One region of the Mycobacterium sp. MMS18-G62 genome, then DNA from elsewhere that is predicted to be linked to it. Evidence: predicted binding sites of a transcription regulator. Region 1 holds the regulator's gene; the other holds the start of a gene.
The links. The regulator LexA, encoded in region 1, represses DNA repair genes until DNA is damaged. The targets are predictions, from matches to a motif close to CGAACANNTGTTCG.

Region 1 (4,878 bases):
AGATCTTCGAGAACTCCGGACATTTTCCGTTCCACGACGATCCGGACCGCTTTGTCGAAGTCGTCGAGCGGTTCATCGATTCCACCGAGCCCGCCGTCTATGACCAGGAATACCTTCGCAGTCTGCTGCGCGACGGTATCGGCGAAGGCACCATTTCCGGGCCCGTCGACACCCGCGTCGCCGTACTCGACGCGATGGGCGCCGACGAGCGCAGCGCCACCTGATCAGGGCTTCGCGTCACCACGTAGCATCGGCCCATGGCCATCGACGTGACAGTGTTGCGCGTTTTCACCGACCCTGACGGCAACTTCGGAAACCCTCTCGGCGTCGTCGACGCCAGTACCGTCGAGCCCGGCGACCGCCAGCGCATCGCCACCCAATTGGGTTACAGCGAAACGATATTCATCGATGTGCCGCAACAGGGAGCGAGCAGCGCACACGCGCGGATCTATACCCCGGCCATCGAGCTGCCGTTCGCCGGACATCCGACCGTGGGCGCATCGTGGTGGCTGCGCGACCGAGGCACACCCATCCACACGCTGCAGGTCCCGGCCGGCATCGTGCAGGTCGCTTACGACGACGATGTGACCGCAGTGAGCGCGCGCTCGGAGTGGGCGCCGGAGTTCGCAATCTACGACGTGGCCTCAACCGATGAGCTGTTCGCCGCAGACCCGGACGACTACCCCGACGACGTGCAGAACTTCGTGTGGACATGGACCGACCGCGAGCAGGGCGTGCTGCGCGCGCGGATGTTCGCCGCGAGCCTGGGTGTGCCCGAGGATGAGGCGACCGGCGCGGCCGCGGTGCGGATCACCGACTACCTCAGCCGCGACCTGACGATCGTGCAGGGCAAAGGCTCGGTGATCTACACGCAATGGAGCCCGGAAGGTTGGGTCCGCATCGCCGGTCGCGTGGTCAGCGACGGCATCAAACAGATCTGAGGGCGGTCGGTCAGCCCTGTGCCGCGACGTCGCGGGCCGCGCGCAGTGCCTCGATCTCTCGTTCGAAGTCTTCGGCGGATTCGAACGAGCGGTACACCGAGGCAAACCGCAGGTAAGCCACCTCGTCGAGCTCACGCAACGGCCCCAGAATGGCCAACCCGACTTCGTGGCTGGGCACTTCGGGTGAGCCCGTCGCCCGAACGGCGTCCTCCACCTGCTGGGCTAACAGGTTCAGGGCGTCGTCGTCGACCTGACGGCCCTGGCATGCCCGCCGCACACCGCGGATCACCTTTTCCCGGCTGAACGGCTCCGTGACGCCACTGCGCTTGACGACGGCGAGTACCGCCGTCTCGACGGTGGTGAACCGGCGGCCGCATTCCGGACAGGAGCGGCGACGCCGAATGGCCTGGCCCTCGTCGGTTTCGCGGGAATCGACCACGCGAGAGTCGGGATGGCGGCAGAACGGACAGTGCATCACCGCTCCTTCGCCACGCGGACAGACAACTACCTCGAACGTCTCTGAGCGTACCTGCGCAGCCCCCGAGTAGCCCAGCACCGGGGAGTTTGGCCGGCAGACAGCGGCCCTGACGGCCAGAGACATTGGGCGGCAGCGTCTTTCACTGCTCACGGGCCGCCGTCAGCCGATCGGTGCGATCAGGGTCTGACCGGCGTCCAGCGCCACGGAATCGAGTTGGTTGAGCTCGCGGATGCGCTCTACCACCTGGCCCACGGGAGCCTCAGGAGCCACTCGATGGGCGACCTGCTGCAGCGTCTCCCCCATCTGGACCTGAACCACGGCCAGTCGATCCGGCACCGCGGTGGTGCCGGCCGCCATTTCACCGAATTGAGCCACCAGACCCAGCCACACGGTGATCGCCGCCGCGATCAGCGCCAGCCCCACCGTCGTCGCCGGGGTGATGGGCCTGCGGCGGTGCGACGCCCGCGACACCAGAACGCCGCTACCGCGGTAGCGCATCGGTGCCCCACCCGGACGCTGGGACTTGGGCCGCCGGCCGGTGCCTGCCTGCCGGAATCCCGGCCTGACCACCGGCGTCGCTTCAAATTCTCGGGTGTCGAGGATCGTCATGTGCCTGCCTTCCGCTCCGATGTTTTTCGCTCTTGTGTTCGAACATACTCGATCACATGTTCGATTTATAGAACGTGTGATCGAACTGTTGCAAACGATAGAGCGACCCACCGACAAATTTCGGCGGCCGATCGGGGGCTGACCCGCGAAGGCGACACGCCTCGAACACATGTTTGATTATCTTCGGTGGGCGGACTACATTCGGCGCCATGAGCGACGACAGCAGCGACAGCGGGGACGGCACCGTCGGTACTGGGCGCAGAACACCCACCGAAGGACTGACCGAGCGTCAGCGCACCATTCTGGAGGTCATCCGCGCGTCGGTGACTTCTCGCGGCTATCCGCCCAGCATCCGGGAAATCGGCGACGCCGTCGGGCTGACGTCGACGTCGTCGGTGGCTCATCAGTTACGGACACTCGAGCGCAAGGGCTACCTGCGGCGCGATCCCAACCGGCCGCGGGCCGTTGATGTGCGCGGCGTCGACGACAGCGTGACGCCGATCGTCGCGACCGATGTGGCGGGGTCGGATGCCCTGCCGGAACCGACGTTCGTGCCGGTGCTCGGCCGCATCGCCGCCGGCGGCCCGATTCTTGCCGAGGAAGCCGTGGAGGACGTCTTCCCGCTGCCACGTGAGCTGGTAGGCGAGGGCTCACTGTTTCTGCTCAAGGTGGTCGGCGACTCGATGGTCGACGCGGCCATCTGCGACGGCGACTGGGTCGTCGTTCGTCAGCAGAACGTCGCCGACAACGGCGACATCGTCGCGGCGATGATCGACGGCGAAGCCACCGTGAAGACGTTCAAGCGAACGCGTGGTCAGGTATGGCTGATGCCGCACAACCCCGCGTTCGACCCGATTCCCGGCAACGACGCCGCCGTGCTCGGCAAGGTCGTCACGGTTATCCGCAAGATCTAGCCGTCAATTCGCCCTGACGAAGCCGTTTGTGCGGGCGAATTCCTCGTTGACGAACCAGATTTCGGCACGCGCGTCGTCGTAGAGCGCGCTTCCGGGCGCCCAGTACAACCCCGACTTGGTGTCCGCCTTGATCGGGAAACCCTCCGGCGCCTGGTCGGAATCCTCCAGCGGCAGACGGAATGGAATGTCCTCGGGCGCCGGTTCTTCGATCACGATTCGCGCGTGACGGCCGGTATCGGTGAGAGGGTCGTGCTCGACGCGGGTCGGCGTCGTGTCGACCTTGTCGGGGTCGTCCTCCACCGTCTGCGCCGCAACGGGTTCCGGCGTCACGGCGGACTCCTGGCTCACCGCAGGTTCCTGCGCCGTGACCGCGTCGTCGGCATGGTCGGTGTGATCGGGGTGATCAGGGTGGTCGGTGTGCTCAGGTGATCCCCACAGGCTCATCGGCGCCGGCGGATAGTCGTGGCTTGCTGCTGAGGACGGCAACGAGCCAAGTCCCTCCTGCGCGTAGCGATCACCGAACAGCGCGGCGGCCCGCTCGTCTTCGGCCGGTTGCTGCCCCGCGCCGCCGGTCACTGGTTCGTAGGGCGCGACGCCGGGGCCGGCGTCGTCACCTTCCAGCCGGTTGTCGTCACGGCCGCGGCGGCGGTTGCGCACCGCCGCGAACGCGACGAGCCCGACCGACACCAGTATCGGGATGAGCGCAAGCAGCCACCACCAGTTCGGCGCAAACCACTTGTGCTGCTTGGTGTTTGACCCCGCAGGGGCGGTCGGTTCCTTGGGTACGTCCTGCCCCGGCACCTTGAGACCGGCGAGCCGGGACGCCAGATTGGCCGGCTCGGTGCTGAACGCGTTCTTCGACCGGTCCCACGAGACCACTCCGCCGCTGAACCGCTGCGTGAGGACATCGCCGCTCTCGGTCTGGTCGGCGATCGGCGCGCCAAGCGGGCCGGCGGCGCCGTCCAGTTTCTGCCAGGCGGCATTCATGGCGCCGCGCACGATGACCGCGCCGTAGTCGGGTGTCCAGAAGATGACCGGCTGGTCCTCGGCGGCGAAACTGGTCATCCGGCTTTCGGTCGGGAGCCCACCGTCGACCTCGTTGGAGGTCGGGAAGCCCAGGTCGCCCTGCGGGCCACCGACGCTTTCGTACTTGGCGAGCACCTGACCGGTGACGACGTTCGCTCCGGTAGCGGGGCTATAGAAGATCTTTCCGCCTGCGAAGTTCTGGCCGAGGCCGTCCTTGCCGATCGGATATGGGGCGCCCTGCGCGGCGCCCAGCGGTCCCAGCGCCCCGCCTGCGGCGCGCCGCGCGGCGTTGATGGCCGAGGTCGGGTCTTCGGGGATGGTCAGGCCGGCCAGCTCACCTGCCAGCTCAGGGGGATCAGTCGTGAATGTCTTGGCCTTGGTGTCATAAGAGATCTCGCCGCCGGTGAACTTCTGCGAGACGACGGCGCCGCGGTACATCTCGTCCTCGGCGGGCACGCCCAGCTGCCCGGCCGAGCCTCCGAGTTTGTCCCAGGCGGCGTTGATGGCTCCGCGCACCACCCGCGCTCCAGTGCCAGGGGTCCAGAAAATCACCGGTTTATCGGCCGCGCTGAACGTGGTGTTCCGGCTGTCCTGTGCGCGGCCCGGGCCTTCGTCGATGGTCGGAAATCCGAGGTCGCTGTCGCCCGGTCCGCCCAGCGACTCGTACTTCTCCAGGATCGCGCCGGTCATGATGTGGGCGCCCGTGGCGGGGGTGAAGAAGATCTTGCCGCCTGCGAAGTTCTGGCCGAAGCCTTCTCCGACCGGATAGACGTCACCGTCCTTGGGGCCGAGCGCACCGGTGGGGCCACCGCCTCCGTCATATGCGGCGTTGATCGCGTCGTTGGCGTCACTTTCCGGAGTTGCCGCCGCGACCGGTGCCAGCAGGACGGCCACTCCGACTGCGAGCAGA
Region 2 (4,878 bases), 760 kb from region 1:
GACGTCTGAGCGGCGCTCGCTAGTTGCGTCAGGCCGAAGTCGCACTCCTCGGGAAGCGCGTGTAGCGGCCACCACCGCAGGTCCAAAGACTCCTCGCTGACCGCGATTTCGGCGTCGGCCGGTGCGTGTACGACGAACTGCATGTCGAGATGGCGGGTCGGCACGCCGAGCGAGCAGGTGACAGGATGCACATGCAGCGCGGCCAGCTCCGGGTCGATGGTCAAGCCGTCGATGCCGGATTCCTCAGTGGCTTCCCGCAGCGCAGCGGAAACGATGTCGGGATCGGTTGCCTCGCAATGGCCGCCGAGTTGCAGCCACCGGCCGAACCGCGGGTGCAACGTCAGCAGTGCGTGCGTGCCGGTGTGGTCGAGCACCAACGCCGAGGCCGTGACATGGCCGGGCACACACTCGCGCAGGCACCCGTCCGGGCGGGCGGCAAGAAACGCGAGCACGGCGTGTCGCAGCGTGTCCTGCGCGGGATCCGGTGCCTCCCAACCGGTCAAGATCTCGACGGCCGAGGCATGAAGGCTCACTTGCGCACCAGCAGATCGTCGGTCGGGACCGGATCGCGGGGCCCGGATGCCTGTGTGCCCTCTTCGGGGTAGCCGATTGCTATGGCGCCCAACGGCTCCCATTCGGGCGGCAATACCAGCTCGTCGCGAACCAGGTCAGGGGCGAAGATCGTCGAGCCGATCCAGCAGCTGCCGACACCGCGCACGGCCAGGGCCACCAGCAGCGCCTGCACGGCGGCGCCCACCGCAACGGTGAACATCGTGTGCTCGGCCGCGGTCCGGGCCGGATCGGGATAGCTATGGGCGCCGTCGGGAACCATGAACGGGATCACCAGTTCCGGTGCGTCGTAGAGGATCTGACCGCGGCTGACGCGACGCTCGACTGCGTCGGCCGGTTTTCCGTCGCCGGCCAGGTCGGAGCTCCACTTGTCTTTCATCCGATCCAGCAGCCGCTGACGCGTGGCCGTGTCCTGTATCCAGACGAACCGCACCGGCCGGGTGTGGTGGGGTGCGGGTGCGGTGAGTGCTTCGGCCACGGCGGACTCGATGAGTTCGGCCGCGACGGGATCCTCGGAAAATCGGCGCACCGACCGCCTCAGCAGCTGGGCCTGACTGCGCCCCAACGCGATGGCTTCTTCGGTGCCCAGCCAGAACAGGTCATCCTCGCCGGGCCGCAAAAGGGTGCGTGCGTTGGACCCGTTGTCCGACAACGTCAACCCGCGAACCACCGCGACCGGAATGTCGGTCAGCTTGCCTTTGACCAGGTCGGCCGCCGCCGCGATCTCGTCGGCGACGGCGATCTCGGTGACGATCAGCTCGTTTCCGTGGCGATCGTGGGCCCCTGCGTATCCGTGCAGCACCGTCAGGCCTGCGGCGCCGATCGCGAAATCGGTCTGCCCGTTGCGCCACGCCCGGCCCATCGTGTCGGTGACGACCACGCCGACGGTGACGCCGAGCCGTTCCCGTACCCCTGCCCGCAGCGTCGCCGCGCTGGCGTCGGGGTCTTCGGGGAGCAGCGCCAATTCCGTTGCGCCGATGTTGGAGCCGTCGACACCGGCGGCGGCCTGCACAAGGCCGAGCGCGTTCTCGGTGATCAAGGTCCGGCCCTTGCGTGCCAGGACCCGCACGGCTTCGGCGTCGATCAGCTTGCGCCGCAACGCGTCCCGTTCTTCGGGGTCGGACGGCGCGGCGACGATGCGGCCCTCGCACTTGGACACCACCTTGCTGGTGACCACCACGACGTCGTCGTCCTGCAACCACGGTGCCGCCTCGACGATCGCCGCGGCCAGGTCGTCGCCAGGGCGGAACTCGGGCAGCCCGGCCACGGGAAGCAGTTCGACCGCAGCGGCCGAACCGTGCTCGGTCACGGCTTCACCCCCGCGAGATCCAGCCCCGCACGGACCATTTCGGCCGTCGCCGCCGGATCGGTCATCAGCAGCGGCACCGACCGGACCTCGATGCCCTCGATCTCGGCGTGGTCGCCCTCGTGGATCAGCCATCCGTCGAGAATGCCGACGCCGGAACGTGGACCGTAATAGCCGCCGACCGCTTCGGAAGTGCTCGCCACGCCGATGACCGACAGGCATTCGTCGGCCATGCCGCGCAACGGCTTTCCGCCAATGATGGGGGAGTAGCCGATCACGTGTGCCTTCGTCGAGCGCAGCGCGCCCCGGATACCGGGGATGGCCAATATCGCGCCGATGCTCACCACTGGGTTGGACGGCGCGAGCAGCACCGCGTCGGCCTCTGCTATCGCCTCTGCGACGCCGGGGCCGACGGTGGCCTTGTCGGCGCCGACGAACGCAAAGCTGTGCGTTTGGACCTTCGCGCGGTAGCGCACCCACCATTCCTGAAAGTGGATCGCGCGTTTCTCACCGTCGCTGGGATCGGTGATGACGACATGGGTTTCGCTGCGGTCGTCACTGGCAGGCAGCAGCTGCGCGCCGGGTGCCCAGCGCTGGCACAGGGCCTCGGTGACTTGCGAGAGCGGATAGCCCGCGCGCAGCATCTGGCTGCGCACTAGATGGGTGGCCAGATCGCGGTCGCCGAGACCGAACCAGTCCGGCTGCACACCGTAGGCGGCGAGCTCTTCTTTGGCGTGCCAGGTTTCGTCGCGGTGCCCCCAGCCGCGTTCCGGGTCGATGCCGCCGCCGAGGGTGTACATGCAGGTATCCAGGTCCGGGCAGATCCGCACGCCGTACATCCACGCGTCGTCGCCGATGTTCACCACGGCGGTGAGTTCGTTATCGGATTGGGACCCGCCAAATTGGCCCAAGCCCAGCAGGTGCTGCACGCCCAGCAGGAAGCGCGCGCCCCCTACACCGCCGACCAGAACCGTGACCTTCACATCGACCGACACTAGGCCGTCGCGCCGGAACCGGTGGCGGCGCGGGGGTGTGAGAGACACGCCACGCCGCGACGCGCCGAATTCCGATCACGGAATGGTATGAATTTCTGTTCTAGCGCTTGACCGCGGCAGCTAACACGTGTGTAATCACACCAGTGTCATTTCGCGGTTGGCCGGCCGGTTCCGGTGTCGCAGACCGAGATTCGATCACTTGTTCGAATTGAGATGGCCGCACATAACAATAGTGGGGCTTAATTTAACGATCTACGAGACCAGGTGAGGAGGCGGAACATGGCTTTTGAGCAGGTCGATTTCGGTCACCACGACCGATTTGACAACCGGATTCTCGGCTCAGTAGGCGACACCCGTCACACCATTACCGGACCGACACCAATTGGGACACCGGGACGGCCCCAATTGAGTTTGGTGCCAGAGCAACCCGAGAGATATGAAGTTGCCCCGGCAACTACCGAAGATGAACTTTGGCAAGAGCGCGGTTTGTGCGCGCAAACGGACCCCGAGGCGTTTTTCCCCGAGAAGGGCGGCTCGACCCGCGAGGCCAAGCGAATCTGCATGGGGTGCGAGGTGCGCGACAAGTGCCTCGACTACGCACTGGCCCATGACGAGCGCTTCGGCATCTGGGGCGGGCTCTCGGAGCGCGAACGCCGTCGCCTCAAGCGCGGCATCGTCTAGGCATACGTTTTATTCGTCATCGATCGTCGGGTCGATGACAGACGGTTCGACGCCCAAATAGGTGGCGACCTGAGCCACCAACACCTCATGCAGCAGCTCCGCCAGCTCGACGGTGTCCTTCGCCCGTCGCTCAATCGGCTTGCGGAACAAGACGATTCGCGCCCGAGTCGAGTTACCGCGGACATCGACCCCGGCTGGGATAAGCCGCGCCAGTGCGATCGGACCGTCCGCGAGTACCTCCGGCGGCCACGACACCGCGTCCGGATCCTTCGGTGAGATACGGGGTATCTCGTCCACGGCGACGTCCAGCGCCGACACCCTGTCGGCCCAGCGCCGTTCGATGGGTTCGTAGGCCTCCAGCACCGCCATGTCGAAGCGCTCGGCCCGGCTCCGCCAGCCCGGCACCGACGGCGGAAGGAGCGGCCCGCGCATTTCCCGGCCGCGACGCGATCGCCGCAGATTCTGCTCGGCCACGAGATGAAGAGTAACGGTTGGAGATCGTCGCCTCCGCGGCTGCGCGTGTCCGGCGGCCCACGGCGATTCCGCACGATAGCCTCTCGCTGTGAACGTTCCCCGTCGCTGCTGCCGGCCCGGGTGCCCCCACTATGCGGTCGCGACGCTGACCTTCGTCTACTCCGATTCGACGGCCGTCGTCGGTCCCCTTGCCACGGTGTCCGAGCCGCATTCGTGGGATCTGTGCGTGGCGCACGCCGGCCGCATCACCGCGCCGCGGGGCTGGGAGCTGGTTCGCCACGCGGGGCCGCTGCCCTCTCATCCCGACGAAGACGATCTCGTCGCGCTCGCCGATGCCGTGCGTGAAGGACGCGACGGCCCAGGTCCGATGAACGGCGTGGCGGCAGGGTTTTCCGATCCCGTCACCGGTGTGCACGGCGGTGCCCTGATGGCGCCGGCCGCCCGCAAACCCGAGTCGAACGGACGCCGGCGGGGCCACCTGCGGGTGTTGCCAGACCCCAGTGACTAAACCCCGAACCGGCTTAAGGCCCTAGGCCCGAGTAGTCGGCGTGCGCCGACGGCGCGACGGTTAGGCTGGCGCCAACGGTCCCTTTTGCAAGGAGTTCTATGTCACGGCCCGCCGCCGATGTTCACCGCGTCATCAAGGCGTATGACGTCCGCGGGTTGGTCGGCCAGGAACTCGATGAGCAATTCGTCGCCGACGTCGGGGGTGCGTTCGCGCGCATGGTCCGTGGCGATGCTTCGCAAGTGGTGATCGGCCACGACATGCGGGCCAGTTCACCGTCGTTGTCGGCGGCATTCGCCGATGGCGTTGTGGCCCAGGGTCTCGACGTGGTTCGGATCGGGCTGGCC

Region 2: a site for LexA is predicted at 3,064-3,077, ahead of cofD (2-phospho-L-lactate transferase). Genes of this name have one in related genera too.

Annotation. Positions count from the first base shown of each region.
Region 1 is NZ_CM132662.1:4,040,621-4,045,498, reverse strand. It holds gene ACWW36_RS20175 (alpha/beta fold hydrolase) at 1-224, shown strand, start outside; gene ACWW36_RS20170 (PhzF family phenazine biosynthesis protein) at 258-941, shown strand; gene nrdR (transcriptional regulator NrdR) at 952-1,416, opposite strand; gene ACWW36_RS20160 (LysM peptidoglycan-binding domain-containing protein) at 1,579-2,028, opposite strand; gene lexA (transcriptional repressor LexA) at 2,238-2,942, shown strand; gene ACWW36_RS20150 (LGFP repeat-containing protein) at 2,946-4,878, opposite strand, start outside.
Region 2 is NZ_CM132662.1:3,281,282-3,286,159, forward strand. It holds gene ACWW36_RS16340 (NUDIX hydrolase) at 1-533, opposite strand, end outside; gene manB (mannose-1-phosphate guanylyltransferase) at 1-9, shown strand, start outside; gene ACWW36_RS16345 (coenzyme F420-0:L-glutamate ligase) at 530-1,879, opposite strand; gene cofD (2-phospho-L-lactate transferase) at 1,876-2,859, opposite strand; gene ACWW36_RS16355 (WhiB family transcriptional regulator) at 3,151-3,552, shown strand; gene ACWW36_RS16360 (metallopeptidase family protein) at 3,562-3,984, opposite strand; gene ACWW36_RS16365 (DUF3499 domain-containing protein) at 4,115-4,534, shown strand; gene ACWW36_RS16370 (phosphomannomutase/phosphoglucomutase) at 4,633-4,878, shown strand, end outside.